DNA from 4 places in the Desulfitobacterium sp. PCE1 genome. Region 4 is predicted to be linked to each of the others. Evidence: riboswitches for the same ligand, from Rfam matches in the RefSeq annotation. Region 4 holds a riboswitch; each other region holds the start of a gene.
The links. A riboswitch is a leader RNA that binds a small molecule or an ion and turns the genes downstream of it on or off. The one in region 4 is predicted to bind cobalamin.
Positions count from the first base shown of each region.

Region 1: it holds a riboswitch for cobalamin, as region 4 does, so the genes downstream of both, DESPCE1_RS0105640 (bifunctional cobalt-precorrin-7 (C(5))-methyltransferase/cobalt-precorrin-6B (C(15))-methyltransferase) here and DESPCE1_RS0113600 (ABC transporter substrate-binding protein) in region 4, are expected to answer to the same signal.
Region 2: it holds a riboswitch for cobalamin, as region 4 does, so the genes downstream of both, DESPCE1_RS0116330 (AIR synthase related protein) here and DESPCE1_RS0113600 (ABC transporter substrate-binding protein) in region 4, are expected to answer to the same signal.
Region 3: it holds a riboswitch for cobalamin, as region 4 does, so the genes downstream of both, DESPCE1_RS0106670 (double-CXXCG motif protein) here and DESPCE1_RS0113600 (ABC transporter substrate-binding protein) in region 4, are expected to answer to the same signal.

Region 1 is NZ_KB913023.1:1,137,004-1,140,941, reverse strand. It holds gene cobI (precorrin-2 C(20)-methyltransferase) at 74-817, opposite strand; gene DESPCE1_RS0105640 (bifunctional cobalt-precorrin-7 (C(5))-methyltransferase/cobalt-precorrin-6B (C(15))-methyltransferase) at 917-2,143, opposite strand; cobalamin riboswitch at 2,309-2,489, opposite strand; gene cbiD (cobalt-precorrin-5B (C(1))-methyltransferase CbiD) at 2,531-3,670, opposite strand; gene DESPCE1_RS0105625 (glycosyltransferase family 8 protein) at 3,717-3,938, opposite strand, start outside.
Region 2 is NZ_KB913023.1:3,258,227-3,262,164, reverse strand. It holds gene coaBC (bifunctional phosphopantothenoylcysteine decarboxylase/phosphopantothenate--cysteine ligase CoaBC) at 1-303, shown strand, start outside; gene metK (methionine adenosyltransferase) at 309-1,499, shown strand; cobalamin riboswitch at 1,808-1,990, shown strand; gene DESPCE1_RS0116330 (AIR synthase related protein) at 2,100-2,873, shown strand; gene DESPCE1_RS0116325 (ECF transporter S component) at 2,937-3,449, shown strand; gene DESPCE1_RS0116320 (ABC transporter ATP-binding protein) at 3,462-3,938, shown strand, end outside.
Region 3 is NZ_KB913023.1:1,347,389-1,351,326, forward strand. It holds gene DESPCE1_RS0106660 (sodium:solute symporter family protein) at 1-540, shown strand, start outside; gene DESPCE1_RS0106665 (DUF4491 family protein) at 677-961, shown strand; cobalamin riboswitch at 1,153-1,332, shown strand; gene DESPCE1_RS0106670 (double-CXXCG motif protein) at 1,474-2,169, shown strand; molybdenum cofactor riboswitch at 2,330-2,462, shown strand; gene DESPCE1_RS0106675 (P-loop NTPase) at 2,671-3,429, shown strand; gene DESPCE1_RS23650 (hypothetical protein) at 3,422-3,676, shown strand; gene DESPCE1_RS23655 (hypothetical protein) at 3,630-3,938, shown strand, end outside.
Region 4 is NZ_KB913023.1:2,735,529-2,739,466, reverse strand. It holds gene DESPCE1_RS0113605 (iron ABC transporter permease) at 1-774, opposite strand, end outside; gene DESPCE1_RS0113600 (ABC transporter substrate-binding protein) at 859-1,830, opposite strand; cobalamin riboswitch at 1,947-2,091, opposite strand; gene DESPCE1_RS0113590 (phasin family protein) at 2,236-2,535, shown strand; gene DESPCE1_RS0113585 (AarF/ABC1/UbiB kinase family protein) at 2,563-3,938, shown strand, end outside.

The DNA.
Region 1 (3,938 bases), 1.6 Mb from region 4:
TTTTGTCCGCGCAGCTTATTGAGCGAACGGTGTAAAGCAAAATCCTGGAGATTTAGCTTTCAAAGGGTCTTTCTCAAGATTGAGGTTTCTTACAAAGCACAAGACTTAAATAGTCCACTTTTTCCAACACTTCCTCCGGGCCAAGCAGGCGAACGTCTTCTCCTGCCTGACCTACCCGGGTAGCTAAAACTGCCTGTGACCCGGTTCTTTGGATATGATTAAGTACATCCGGCAAATTTCGCGATACTTTCATTAAGACAAGATTAGGATATTGCTCATACTCCTCTAAGCCCTCGATCCCCGGCAAAACCACTAAAGGCTCATCTCCCGTAGCCAAAGGCCAATTCACTCGAGCTGCGACTGCCGCCATAGCCGTGATACCTGGAATGGTCTCTATCTGATCCGGTTCAAGCTGATCTCTTAAGATAGCAAGTAGATAACTGTAAGTGCTGTATAAGGAAGGATCACCTAAGGTAAGGAAAGCAACGGAATGCCCCTGACAAAGCTCCTCCTTAATCTTCTCTGCCGCAGTATGCCAAGCAGCTTGAAGTATGCTCTCATCAGCGGTCATCGGCATTTCTAACTCTAAAATGCTAACTCCGGAGGGGCAGTGTGATTTGGCAATTTCCCACGCGACACTTTCCCGCTCCATCTTGGACTTGGGTATGGCGACCACCTGAATAGCTTGTAGAATTTCCACTGCCCGCAAGGTAATAAGCTTCGGGTCCCCCGGCCCTACCCCTATTCCGTAAAGCTTAGCCTTTTCACTGATCTGATTGTTTACTATGTTTGTGTCTTCGTTCCTATCCTTCTTCACTTCGTTCCTCCTTAGCTCTTCGGCCCGCAACCATCCCGCGGTTCTGGAGCTCATTTTCTTTTGAACGGGTTCTTAACTCCTTTGTTTGAAGCAGAGGCCTTAAATAATCCCCTTTCTTCCTGAAAGTATAAATACGGGGTTTTGGGCCTGGGCAAGATGAATATCCTTAATACCCTTCCAGCGTACAGCTTGGATCGAAACCACATCAACATCCTCATATTGCAAGCTTTTTAAGGCTTCCATACCATGAGCTAATGTCTCTAAAGTTACGGCAGTCAATACAACCCTTCCCCCAGGCGCCAAGGGAGCTTGAAGTAAAATCTCCCGAATCTGCCCATGACTACCGCCAATAATACAGACATCCATAGGGGGGATTTCCTGTAACGTTTGAGGCGCAGATCCACGAACCAGTCGCAAATTTCTTACCCGAAACTTCTCTTGATTCTTCAGAATAAGCTCCTGTGCCTCCGGATTTTCTTCTATGGCATAAACGCAGCCACGATGAGCTAAAAGCGCTGCTTCAATGCTTATGCTACCCGTCCCTGCTCCCACATCCAAGACCCGGGTCGAAGGGGTAATCTCTGCCTTAGCCAGAACTTGAATCCGAATCTCATTCTTAGTCATGGGAACATTGCCACGAACAAACTCCTCATCCTTGATACCAAAGCTCTTAGGCAATGAAAGCAAGGATTGAGCCGACTTATCCTCTGGATTTTCAGGGTAGAGGATCATCACCGCATTAGAGAAATCTTCTTCCAAATCCATGAGCTGATGAGCATCTGTATTTAACCAACGCTCTTCCGGATAAGTCAAGGCATTGCCAAGAGAGATCTGCGGATTGAAGTCATAGGTATGATAATACTCAGCAATCTTCTGAGGTGAGTTTTCACCGCCAGTGAGAACTCCCAAGGGGCGGCTGAGATGTAAAGGTAAGCAATTCAGCGGACGGCCGTGGACACTGAGCAACTCTGCATCCTGCCAGGGGATCCCTGCTCGTGCAAAAGCAAGCTGAATGGAGCTAAGGCCAGGCAACACCTGGATTTCTTCTTGCGGGAACTCCCTTTTCAACCAAGGAAGCAGACTATAAAAACCTGGATCGCCAGAAACCAGGACACTTGCCTTTTTTCCCTGCTGTAATACTCTCTGCAAGGTTTTCAAGGTTTCGGCTAAATTTCCACTGACCCGGTATGACTCTCCCTTGAAATCCGGAAAGAGCTTTAAGGCTCGTTGCCCTCCTACCAAAACATCGCTCTGATGGACCATTTCTTCAACAGCCTGGGAAACCCATGCTCTTGTACCAGGGCCTATCCCCAATATTTGGATCATCCCATCACCTTCCCCTTTGTTTAACCTATATTTCGTTAATTAACCAAGCCTTCGGCTTTGCCCAATTCTGCCGCGATTTATAGTGAAATAAAAAAGAGCCCTGAGCGGCTCTTTGGTTTTTCCCTTCGGTTATTCCGAAATAATCACCACACCCATCGCTCGTGGGCGTAATGCAATGTTCAAGGCAGGTCTCCTGACTTCCAGTCTTCATGCCTCCCCCCCTTCCCAGGATTATCCCAGTGGGCTATAAGGAGGCACTCGTGGTTCACAGTGGCGGGACCGCGCCGGATTTTCACCGACTTCCCTTTTCATCCTCAAAAGAGGAACCTTGAGTATTATCCGATTGTTGTGACAATTTAATTCGAATTACTAAGTTATTCTCTACTTTTACCTAAATTCCTTCTCTATCTGCGGCCAATGCCAAAATTCTTTGCAGATCTCTTTGGCCTGATCGTCCCAGGCAATGATCTCACCGTTAAGCAAAGTAAAGGCGGTTCCCACCTGCACTTCCCCATGCACATGCTCTTGAGCCCGACAACTCGCCCTTTCTGCTAATTTAAACAGAAGATTTCCCCAACCCTTGGTACGAATTTCTTCAGCAGCACCTTCAACCGTTGGATACTCCGCTATGGTCTGCAAAAAGTTCCGGTCAATACCATTCAGTGCGGCATGAGCCACTAAAATTTCCATCCGGGCATCGGCAACATGGGTATGGGTATGGAAAATCCCCCCGGCTACTTTAATCAATTTACCAATATGACCAAAGAGAAGCACTTTCACGATCTTGCGATAGGCAGCCTCCTCCAGCAGAAAGCCCACAAAATTGGCCATCTGAATAATGGCTTCCTCAGGAACTTTCAGTTCCGCCGTAGCTGCTCTGAAACCATAATTGCCAGGAGTTAGAACAATGGCTTTATGTCCATAAGCAACGGCTTGATCCAGCTCAGGCAGAATAGACTTCTTGAACGCTTCCTCTGACATAGGCCGAACTATACCTGTTGTGCCTAAAATCGATATTCCTCCCATAATTCCCAAACGAGGATTCAGGGTCTTCGAAGCAAGCTCTTCTCCATCAGGCACCTCAATCACCACCAGGACTTCTTCCTGGGGAAATACTTCTCGTACCGCTGCCTGAATCATTGACCGGGGAACAGGGTTAATAGCGCTTTCCCCTGGAGGAATCTGAAGTCCTTTTTTGGTAACGACGCCAATACCTTGACCCCCGCGAATGAGGATTTCTCCTTTTTCAGAAAGAACCCGCACTTGAGCTACCACTTCCAAACCATGGGTGACATCAGGATCATCCCCTGCATCTTTGATAATACCTACACGAGCTATATCCTTTTCAATTTCCATTCGATGTATGGATAATTGAAGCCGTTCCCCTTGGGGCAGTGGGATATCTACTTGTGTTCCTTGATTTAATCCTTTCAGTAAGAAGCATGCGGCTTTTGCCGCCCCGGCTGCACAGCTGCCCGTAGTAAAGCCCATTTTCCATGAATGCCTGTCCTTCATCTCTTTCCTCATATCAGCCGCCCCATCTATTATCGTATTCAACTATAATGCTATCATTTCACCTCATCGTCTCAAAATCCTTCATTTTGTCATGAACCTTTTGTGCATAGTCTTTATAGAAAACATCCAATTCCCCCATATAATTTTCCTTCCAGGGTTTGTTGCGGCCACAATAATGGATAATCACGGTATTATTGCGGACCCAATCCAGGTCAATCTTCGCATCCCAATACTTGGGATTCAGGTTATAGAGAACATAATACCGTTCACTAAGATTATA
Region 2 (3,938 bases), 520 kb from region 4:
GTACCCACTCCCGACATTTTGGCGGAATGCGGCAAGAAGAAAGAACGCCAATTTCTTGTGGGCTTTGCCGCTGAGACGGAAAAGCTTTACGAGCACGCTCAAGCCAAAATGCAGCGCAAAAATGTGGACATGCTGGTAGCAAATGACGTAACCAAACCTGGAGCTGGATTTGGCAGCCCTACGAATATCGTGAGCTTGCTTTTCCCGAATGGAAAAAAAATCGATCTGCCCCAAATGAATAAATTAGACGTAGCTCGGCGGCTGGTTCAGGAGATTGCTGAGCGCCTTAGTGAAAAGGAGTGACTTCATTGGTAAGAAAATTATTTACCTCCGAATCGGTCACGGAAGGACATCCTGATAAGATCTGCGACCAGATTTCCGATGCCATCTTGGATGCCATCTTTGCTAAAGACCCCAATGCCCGGGTCGCTTGTGAGACTTCGGTTACCACCGGCCTGGTTTTGGTCAGTGGCGAAATCACGACCAATTGCTATGTGGATATCCCTAGTACGGTAAGACAAGCCATCCGTGAAATCGGTTATACCCGGGCCAAATATGGCTTTGATGCGGATACCTGTGCCGTTCTCACTTCTATCGGGGAGCAGTCCGCCGACATCGCTTTAGGAGTGGACAAGGCTCTGGAAGCGAAAAACGGAGAAATGAGTGAAGAAGAAATCGAAGCCATTGGTGCCGGAGACCAAGGGATGATGTTTGGCTACGCTACCAATGAAACGGAAAGCTATATGCCTCTTCCTATTGACCTGGCTCACCGCCTGGCCCGCCGCTTGAGCGAAGTACGCAAGTCGGATATCCTGGATTATCTGCGTCCTGACGGCAAGACTCAGGTGACGGTAGAGTATGAGGACAATCGTCCCGTCCGTATCGATACCATCGTGATCTCCACCCAGCATCACCCGGAAGCCACCCAGGAGCGGATTCGCCGGGATCTGCTGGAGCATGTGGTATTTCCCGTGGTTCCGGCAGAGTTGCTGGACGAAAACACACGCTATTTTATTAACCCCACAGGCCGTTTTGTCATCGGTGGTCCCCAAGGGGATGCCGGCTTGACCGGTCGCAAGATCATCGTTGATACTTATGGCGGTATGGCTCGCCATGGGGGCGGAGCTTTCTCAGGCAAGGACCCCACAAAAGTTGACCGCTCTGCGGCTTACGCAGCCCGGTATGTAGCGAAAAACGTGGTGGCGGCCGGTCTGGCTGATCGCTGCGAAATCCAGTTGGCTTATGCCATCGGGGTAGCTCATCCCGTATCTGTTCAGGTGGAAACCTTCGGGACAGCTAAGATTGATGAAGAAAAAATCGGGGAATTGGTCAAAGCTAATTTTGACCTCCGTCCCGCTGGGATCATTAAGACCTTGGATCTGCGCCGTCCTATCTATCATCAAACGGCTGCCTATGGCCATTTTGGCCGTACCGATCTGGACCTGCCTTGGGAAAAGACCGATAAGGTAGATGCGCTGCGGGAGCAAGCCGGCTTATAGAGTATAAAGTTCAGAAGCAGATGGATAAGGCCGGAGGATTGTTTCAATTGGAACAATCCTTCGGCCTTGATTAGTTTAGAAGATAGAATAAACTCTTTATTTTTGGAATCTTAATCTTCTGAATAAAAAGATTCCTATGAAAATCAATATAAATAGTAAAGCCAGAATTGAAATTTTCGCTTTCACCAAAATCCCTCCTTCTTAATAGATTATCATGCTGTAAACTTAATGCATCCAGCTTTTTGGAATAGAAAAGATTTTGACTTGACATTATAACATTTTCGGCTAAACTGAATTCAGTAGGTTTTAACAATTTAAGGATTTCAGGTGCCCTTCGCCAAGAAGGGAGAATAGGGAACCGGGTGCAATTCCCGGACGGACCCGCCACTGTAAAGAGGAGTCTCAGCGTTGGATGCCACTGGGTAACTGGGAAGGCAGCAATGAGACAATGACTCGAAGTCAGGAGACCTGCCTGGAGCCGGGAACACATGAAGTTTGGTAAAGTTCATGGTCATTTTGCTTTGTCTGAAAGGAAAAGCGAGGTGGCTATGGACTTTTTATTTTTGCAGAAAAACTATTTGGAGAGGAGAGTTGAATGGATTGGGGTATCAGGGAAGAGATGTTGAGGTGGTTTCTTTGAATGATACGCAATACCTTGTCGCAGCTTGCGACTCATGCGGTGCTATTGGTGAGAAAGAGCTGGATGTGGTCAAAGTTCCCTGGAGGATTACCGGCAGGTTGACGGCCCGGGTAGCCTTAATGGAAGTACTCGCAGTTGGAGCGGTTCCCCAGATGATGAGCATTGCCATTGCCAATGACCCCATACCCGCAGGGGAAGAAATAATGAAGGGGGTGAGAGAAGAGCTAAGGGCTTTGAACCTGATGTCCCTGCCTACGGCTATCAGCACAGAAAAGAATATGCCTACAAAACAAACGGGCTTAGGAATCACGGCCATCGGGCTTTGCGATCAAGATAAACTTCGCATTGGTAGATCCAAGCCGGGCAATAGCCTGTTTTGCCTGGGACTTCCTAAAGTGGGAACTGAGGCGGCTAACCCGGAAGATCCGGACATTCTGCAGGGGGTACATGTCGTTAAATTGCTTAGTGTCCCTGGAGTGTACGACATTATTCCAGTAGGCTCCCAGGGGATAAGGGGTGAAGCCGAAGCCCTTGCCAGGTCTATTGGTGCCCGGTTTATTAAAAATTCCCGATGTGAACTTGATATCCATAAATCAGCAGGACCTTCAACCTGTCTCATTTATACGGCATCAGAGGATATTGAATTAGGGGATTTTGGCAAGATACCCAACCATAAAATTGGCAGATTGGAAGAGGATGGAGGTGGAGGTCTCCAAACAGGAAATGAAGACTAAAATCCAAGAGAAATGTTAGCGGAAAGATTCAAATTAATGAAAGAAATGAAGGAGAGAATAACAATGATTGAGCCGGCAAAGAAAACAACGGTCCAAAAATCAGCTCAAAATATCAGACGAATTGCGATCATGGCGGTCTTTATCGCCTTGAGTGCGGTAGGAGCCTTGATTAAAATTCCCAGCCCACTGGGGACAGTGGCCTTAGATTCTGCTCCGGGTTTTTTCAGCGCTTTAGCCTTTGGCGGTCTCGAAGGCAGTATCGTTATTGCCATAGGCCATCTGCTGACCTCAGCGGTGGTCGGTTTTCCGCTGGGAATTCCTATGCATTTGGTCATCGCCATAGAAATGGCTGTCTTTGCGTTGATTTATCGCCTTGTCAATAAGAAAATCGGTTTGATTCCCGCTGTTATCATAACCTCCCTCCTCAATGGTGTGGTGGCTGCCTTTTCGGTCTTCCCCATAGGCGGTATGGGTGCTGTTTTAGGGTTAATGCCTTTTCTTTTATTGGGATCGGTATTGAATGTTGCGGTATCTGCTTTAGCCTATAAGGCACTTAAAGGAAGCCGACTGATCTAAAGGGGTGTTAGGGTGAAGCCAGTAATTGAATTAAGGGATGTCTCTTATCGCTATCCACGGTCAGAAGTCGAGAGTTTAAAACAAGTCAGCCTGGCAGTGAAAAAAGGAAAATTCATTGCTTTGATGGGTCCCACGGGAGCGGGGAAAACAACCTTAAGCTTGTGTCTGAATGGATTGATTCCCCAATTTCTGCAAGGTGAGATGCGGGGAGAGGTAATCGTTGGGGGTAAAGAGACTGATAAGATTCGGGTGCAGGAATTGGCCAAGCAGGTAGGGCTTGTACTGCAGGATGCAGAAAGTCAGATCGTCGGGCGAACCGTCGGGGAAGACGTGGCCTTTGGCCCCCGCAATTTCGGTATCTCTATGCAGGAGATTCAGCAAAGGGTTGCCCAAGCCCTGGCCCAAGTTCGGCTGAACGGCTATGATGAGCGCTCTACGGCGGAGTTATCGGGTGGAGAAAAACAAAGGCTGGTGATCGCCGGGGTGCTG
Region 3 (3,938 bases), 1.4 Mb from region 4:
CTGCCCCAAATGATTATGTCGCAGCCTCCGATACTTGCCGGAATCACCCTTGCCGCTCTTTGGGCTGCGGATGTATCTACAGCAGGAAGTTTATTATTAGGTTCCGCCACCTTATTTTCCCAGGATATCTATAAACGCTTTTTACGTCCGGATAGCGATGAGAAGCATTTAATGTGGGTGACAAAGTTTTCGGTGATCGCTTTAGGTGTACTGACCTTTACTTTAGCTTTGACGATCAGTGGGATTCTGAAGACGATTATGATCGGACTTAGCCTGACCACAGCTTTTACCGTTGTATTCCTGTTTACTGTTTTTGCGCCGGGGCTTGCCCGGAGGAGTTCAGCTTTTTATACGAATCTCGTGGGGATTGCGGCAATTATTTTATGGCAATTTATCCCGGTCATAAGGGTGTTCCCTCATGTGATTTATCTGGAGTGGATTGTCTGTTTAATTACGTTTTTATTGGTGCCTATTTTTGATCGACAGCCCATTCAAACAGGAAATAAAGAGGCTTCTGTATTAGGACAAATTGCAAAGTAGAGCTGGATCGTTGTATGTGTATAAAGCCGGGGCTATGCCTCGGTTTTATTATTAGGAGATCCAGAGTGACAGGCTAGTGACAAAAGGGAGTTATGGGATTAAAATAAACTTCTAGGGTACATAGGAGGGGATTTAGATGAGTTTTCAGGGTGTGATCATAGGAATCATGGTTTTTATCATCATCGGTGTCTTTCATCCCATCGTTATCAAGGGAGAGTACTATTTCGGAAAAAGGATCTGGCCCTTATTCTTGGTCGCAGGGGTGGTACTGATCGGCGCTTCTCTATTCATCACGAATAATATGCTTTCCGCAATCGTCAGTGTGACAGGCTTCTCCTGTCTCTGGAGTATCCATGAAATTCTTGAGCAGGAAAAACGGGTGAAAAAAGGCTGGTTTCCAAGCAATCCGAACAGAAAGTGAAGGAAAAGAGGTCAAATTATGCATCGATGTATAATTTGGGCTGCTGGATTTTCCTATTTATAGGGGATGCTTTTATTGTGGGCAAAATATTTTTAAATCGATAGAACTTCCGTGAAGTGTCAAAATATTCTGTTGACTTACGGGGGTACTTGTTATAATCTGGTTATAGGGGAAAGTTAAGGAAAACAGCTAAATACGATGCGGAATAGGGTTGCTTAATGGCATTAATAGTGAACTCCGGTGCGAAGCCGGGACAGCCCCGCTACTGTATGAAGGACGAGTCCCTTAGAGGATCCACTGGTCGAAGCCGGGAAGGCAAGGGATGAGGATGAGTTCAAGTCAGGATACCTGCCCTATTCCAGAAGCACAAGTTTTCGGGGAGGGAACAAGTGTGGCGAATTTAAGGGTAGTATGATATTACATCTTTGCCTTTTTACATGATGTTTGCCGGAGCCGAATTCATCGGCTCTTTTTTATTATTTAAGAAGCTTAACTTATAGGGAGCACCAGAAATGGTTGATGTCCATAAAGTATATATTGAAGGTGATGAGATGCGATATTATTGTTTAGAAATTGATGAAGGAAACAAGAAAAAATACGCCTATGGGTTAAGTGTAACCGAATGGCCAAGAAAATGGATTCTTTGCTCCAAATGCCAGAGAGAATGGAAAAAAAGCGTAATGCATGACTTTGGAACAGATACCCCTATTGTTTTGTCTAATGATAATTATCCTGATTTTCTCTGGTTTTATATTAATCATATTTCAGAGAAAGCTAAAGACGTTCTGGAAAGAGAAAAGATTACGGGCTATAGACTAGAGAAAGCCCCTGTGCTATCCTTCAATGATTTAACTGATATGCAACTCAAGGAGCTCCGGCGCCATGGTACCCGGGTCAATAAAATACCCACAGTCCCGCCTGCCTATTACAAACTTCATGTTGATGTGTGCGCCGAACTTTATAGAAAATCAAACATTATTCTGCTCGATAGTTGCTCGGAATGCGGCTATGAAACATACCTTGCCGAGAGCAAGGAGCGGATTGAATCGAGAGATAGCCTTTTTTTGAGGGGGGAGTCTCTCAATGGAATAGATCTGTTCAGGGCCAAGGGCTACGGTGTTAATATCTATTGCTCTGAAAGATTTGTTGAAGCCTATCAAAGACACGAGCTGACAGGATTGATGTTTACTGAGATTGTAGTGCTTTGAGGCTGCTGCATAACTGGGCGGAAGATAACCTAACATAACTAGATATAATGTAAAATAAAATCAGGATGTTTATTTTTCTGTTGATTTATGTTATTTATGTTTGTGGGAAGAAACATCGGGAATTAAAATTTCGGATTGTCCGATTATTAGCATAAAGACAAAACTGAATAGTTTCCGAGCTCATTCGTCTAAAAGAATCTCTCATGACGGAAGAGCCTGAGCAAACCGCTCACGGGGTCAGTTAGGAAACCAGCTGGCCTTCACTTATGAAAAGGAAGCAGAAAGGACAAATTTGACAGAGTCGGCTCTGGCTTTTGTTGTTTTCGCTATCGGGCGGTTTGCTTTTAGAAAGGCAAGCCGCTTTTTTTCTTTATAGGAGAAAACTATGGCGAACAGATCAGGCAGCGTAGTCGCCAACTGATTTGACTGCTGTCAAATTTGAACCAAAATAACGGCAGGAATGTGCGGGAGAAATTCCACCGGATAAGGAGTGCATAAAAAATGATCAGAGCAGCTATTTACGGCAAAGGAGGGATTGGCAAATCCACTACCACATCCAATTTGGCGGTTGCCTTGAGTGAGATGGGTTATAAAGTGATGCAGATCGGCTGCGATCCCAAGGCGGATTCCACAAGAATGTTGACCGGAGGGAGGCCTATTCAAACCGTATTGGAGCTGGTGCGCAGCAAACGGGATGACCTGCAGGTGTGCGACTTTGTGCAAGAGGGATATAACGGAGTTCTTTGTGTGGAAGCCGGCGGTCCCATGCCGGGTATCGGCTGTGCCGGACGGGGAATTATCACCGCCTTTGATACCTTGGCGGAAATGAAGGCATATGAAGTCTACCAACCGGATATTGTGCTTTACGATGTGCTGGGGGATGTGGTCTGCGGCGGGTTCGCCATGCCTTTACGGGGAGAATATACGGATGAGGTTTTTATAATTACCTCGGGAGAGAGGATGTCCATGTACGCAGCGTCCAATATCGCCGCGGCTTTGGCCAATTTCCGCAACCGGGATTATGCCCGTTACGGGGGGCTGATTCTGAACCGGCGCAATGTGGACAAGGAGATGGAGCTGGTGCAGCAGCTGGCGGCGGAAACCCAGGGTGAGCTCATTTCCGTTATCCCCCGGGCGGCTGAGATACAGAGAGGGGAAGAGCAGGGCAAGACAGTCATGGAGTTATTTCCCGAAACGGAGATCGCTCAAAGTTACCACACTTTGGCCCGGCGTTTTATTGAGGTATGCGGTCATGAGTAAGGGGGTGCAAAATAATCTTCTCTATTATATTCCCAACCGGAGCAGACCTAAGACTATTCTGCGCATTCCGGAGAGCCATAGTCTCCATATATGCCCCACGGCCTGCGGCCGCCGCAACGCTATACGTGCCCTGCAAAACGGGGAAAAAGAGTTTCTCTCCTTTTTATATATCGGGGAAGAGGATGCGGTTTCCGGACAATATGTTGAGAATATCGGCTGCGGTGGAAGAGCTTCTGGAGGTACTTGAGCCGGCGCCTAAGGCCTTTGTGCTTTACTTTAATTGTATCGATGATTTCCTGGGTACCGATGAAAAAGCACTTTTGCGAGAGCTCAAAAGCCGTTTTCCCGGACTTCATTTCACAGTCTGCCATATCAATCCCGTGGCGGCCGATGAAAAAATATCCCAGGGCATGCGCAAGCATAATCAGATGTATGAGCTGCTGGAATACACCGAGGAAAAGGACGAAGGTATTAATCTAAAATCGGCAATTATGTTTCTCTTGATCAGG
Region 4 (3,938 bases):
TAAGGAGCCAACGATTAGAATGGCGATTTTTTTCCTCTCCACATTAATTCCGAGATGAGTCGCAGCTCTTTCCCCTAAAGCAATGACATTAAGCTCCCGGTTTTGAAAGAGAAGGTAGGTCAAGCCGATGAGAAAATAAGGGAGAAGGATAAGGACATTCTGCCAGTTGCTGTTGGCGAGACTCCCCATCATCCAGAAGATAATCTGCTGCATCTGCTCGCCGGAAACAGCAATGAGCAGGGAGAGAAAAGCGCTCAGTAAAGCCTGCACCACCACACCAGCCAAAATTAAGGTTTCCCGCTCAAATTGACCATGCTGTCTGGATAGAGAGAAGACAAAGGCCAATGAAATAAGACCCCCGGCAAAGGCGAAAAGGGGCAGGACCGATTGACCAAAGAAAGAAAAGCTGCGAAAAAAGAGGATAGCTGAGGCTGCTCCAAAGGCAGCTCCGGAAGAGACCCCTAAGATATAGGGATCAGCCAAAGGATTGCGCAGAATCCCTTGAAAGGCCACTCCTGAGGTAGCCAGCATAGCCCCCACGATCAAAGCTAAAAAGACGCGGGGCAGGCGCAGATTCCAAACGATGGATTCTTGGGCAGGAGTCCAGCTGGGGTCAAAGTTAAAAAAAGGCAGATGGCTTAAAATAATCTTCCAGGTAAGATGAAAGGGCAGGGAGACAGAACCGGTCATTACACAGATCACAACGGAAAGAAGCAGGAGAAAGGACAGGGCCAAAATCCATGTGATGCCTTTGGGGAAAGTTCTGGAATTCATCTCATGTTGTCCTCCTTAAATTCAAGTCAATAAGTCTCTCCCCATACTGAATAAAATATGCCGCTTAAAATAAAAGGCTGCGGGTTAGAAAAGATCCGGGTAAAGGGCTTTGGCGATTGTCTCCAGGCCGTCGATGATCCGGGGACCGGAGCGGGTAACCATATCACTGTCCAGATCGTAAATACGGTCATGGACAATAGCATCAATGCCTTGCCAAGCTGGACGGGCTAAGATAGTGGCCTTTACATTATCCATATAGTAAGAGTAGGTGCTCAGGATAACCTGAGGGTTCTTATCAATCACCTGCTCTTCGCTGTATTGTGCCCAGTTTTGGACATCACTGGCGATATTGATTCCCCCCGCTTTGGTGATGAGCTCATTAAGAAAAGTTCCTTCACCGGCGGTAAAAAGGCCCGGATCCACTTCAATCCATACCTTGACCCGGTCGGATTCCTTGATAGTCTCCACTTTATCCGCAATGGCCTGTTCCTTTTCTTTCATTCCCTGGATCACTGTCTGTGCCTGTTTCTGGGTATTGGTGATGTATCCCAGTTTCTCGATGGCTTGATACGTGCTTTCCAGACTTTGCGGGTTTAAATGAACCACAGGGATACCTAAATTGCGCAGGGAGTTGATAAAGTCTTGGTTATGCATCCCTGTAACAACCAAATCCGGTTTGAGCTGGATGAGCTGTTCCATATTAGGGTTTAAACTATCTGCAAAGACGTATTCCGCTTTCTCCTGGATACCCACCGGGTAATTATCATAGACGGTTAAGCCGATAAGCCTGTCATCCAGGCCCAGAGCACTTAAGATCTCCGTGGAGGGCGGGGCCAGGCAAATAATGCGCAGGGGTTCCTTTTCCAGGGTGGTTGCCACTCCTGTATCGTCTGTGTAAGTTAAAGGGTAACTTGTGGACTGGTTGGTATCTTGTCCAGCCGGTGTTTCGGGAGAAGCCGCACCTTGCTGTGAGGTTGGATTGCAGCCGCTGATCAAAAATAAGGTCACCCCTAGGGTTATGAGCAGGGTGAGCAGTGTCCGTTTTTTTCTATTCATTTGGGTTCTCCTTTCATGTTAGGGTGGCAAGACAAAATAAAAACCTTTTACCGCCAGGATAAAAGGTTTTTGCTGCACTATGTGGACTCTTGCAGCGCCTATTTCCTGTCCTCGAGGAGGGTCGCTGATGATTAGGCAGGTTCCTGACTTGGGAGTGATGACTCACTCGTTTCACAGTGGCGGGACCGTGCCGGAATTGAACCGGCTTCCCTTTTAACTCTATCCAAAAATGGATTGAGAACCTAATCGTACAGTATTGAATTAAGATCATTATAAGGCATTCACCTGACAATGCCAAGATGCACTTAGAGTATGCCTTCATGGCAAATAAAGAATCGTTTTCAGAAATCCCGTGAATACTAATGCCAGGACTCGCATAGAAATCATGACAGGGGGATGTATATTATGCAAGATATAGTAAAGAAAGGTTTATCCTTGGGATTAGGCTTGGCGGTCGTGAGCAAAGAGCAAATCGAGAAGGTCGTGGACGAATTGGTAAAGAAGGGGGAGCTGTCTGCCGGCGAATCCAAGGAATGGATGAATGAGCTGATCCAAAAGGGAGAGGATCAGCAGGATGAAATCTATACCAAGATTAAGGAACAAGTGCAAAAAATCCTGGCAGAACTTAATCTTCCCAGTAAAGCGGACATGGAAAGGCTGGAGAATCGAATCGCTCAATTGGAAAACCAGAAGCCTGGGGAATGAACTTGGGGATAGATTAGGGGTATTAGCATGATTGGCAGAAAAATTCGTCATGTTCATCGGTATAAGGAAGTTGCCACGGTATTGGCCCGTAATGGATTCAGCCTCATCCTGGAAGAGATGGGGCTTATTAATTTTATCTCTTATTCCAGGCGGATGTTGAGGAGAGAAGAAGAGGCGGACTCCCAAACTCTCGGTCAGCGTTTGCGTAAGGCCCTGGAGGAATTAGGGCCTACTTATGTTAAGATTGGGCAGATTGCCAGCACTCGGCCGGATATTATTCCGGATTACCTGATCACTGAACTGGAAAAACTGCAGGATCAGGTTCCCCCCTTTTCCTTTGCCGACGTTCGCCAAATTATTGAAACGGAACTGGGGGCCCTGCCGGAAGATATTTTTCAGCATTTTGAGGAAAAACCGGTGGCGGCTGCCTCTATCGGGCAAGTCCACTATGCTGTTCTCAAAACAGGGGAGAATGTAGCGGTGAAAATCCAGCGCCCTCATATTGCCCGGACCATTGAGACGGATCTGGAAATACTTCTGGACTTGGCTGCTTTGGCGGAAAAGCGCGTGGATTGGGCAGCTCTGTATCATGTAAAGGATATGGTGGAGGAATTCGCTAATTCCTTGCGCAATGAATTGGACTATGAGATTGAAGGAAGCAATGCCGAACGGATGGGGAAGCAATTTCAAGGAGATCCCACGATTCGCATTCCTAAAGTCTATAAAGAGTACTCTAATAAAAAGGTCTTGACTCTGGAATATATTCAAGGGGTAAAACTCAGCCAATTCGAGACTCTTGAAGCGCTGGGTTATGATCGTAAGGTACTAGCGGAAAACCTGATCAAAGCTATGTTTAAACAAATCTTAATCGAGGGTTTTTTTCATGGGGACCCTCATCCGGGAAATATTTTCGTTTTGCCCCAGCAGGTTATTTCCTTGATCGATTTCGGCATGATCGGCAGACTTTCCCCGGATATGAAGGATCATTTCGCTTCCCTGGTCATTGGGATGATGCGGCGGAAGACGGAGGACATGGTGGAGGCCGTGTTTGCTATGGGGATCGTTCCAGAGGATATGGACCCCAAGGCATTGTATCGGGATGTGGATTTATTAAGAGAGAAGTACTTGGATGTTCCTATGAGTGAAGTTGATCTGGGCAATGCCGTCAACGATCTGTTTAAGGTGACCTATAAACACCGGATTATTATTCCCGCCGATCTGGTACTGCTGGGCAAATCCCTTCTAAGCCTGGAAGGCATCGTGGAGCAGCTGGATCCCGAGATCAGTATTATCGATATTGCCGAGCCCTTCGGAGAGCAGCTCCTTAAAGAACGGCTCAATCCAGTCTTTTTCGCCGAGAAAACCTGGAAACATTTTCGGGAATACTCGGATCTTTTATTCAA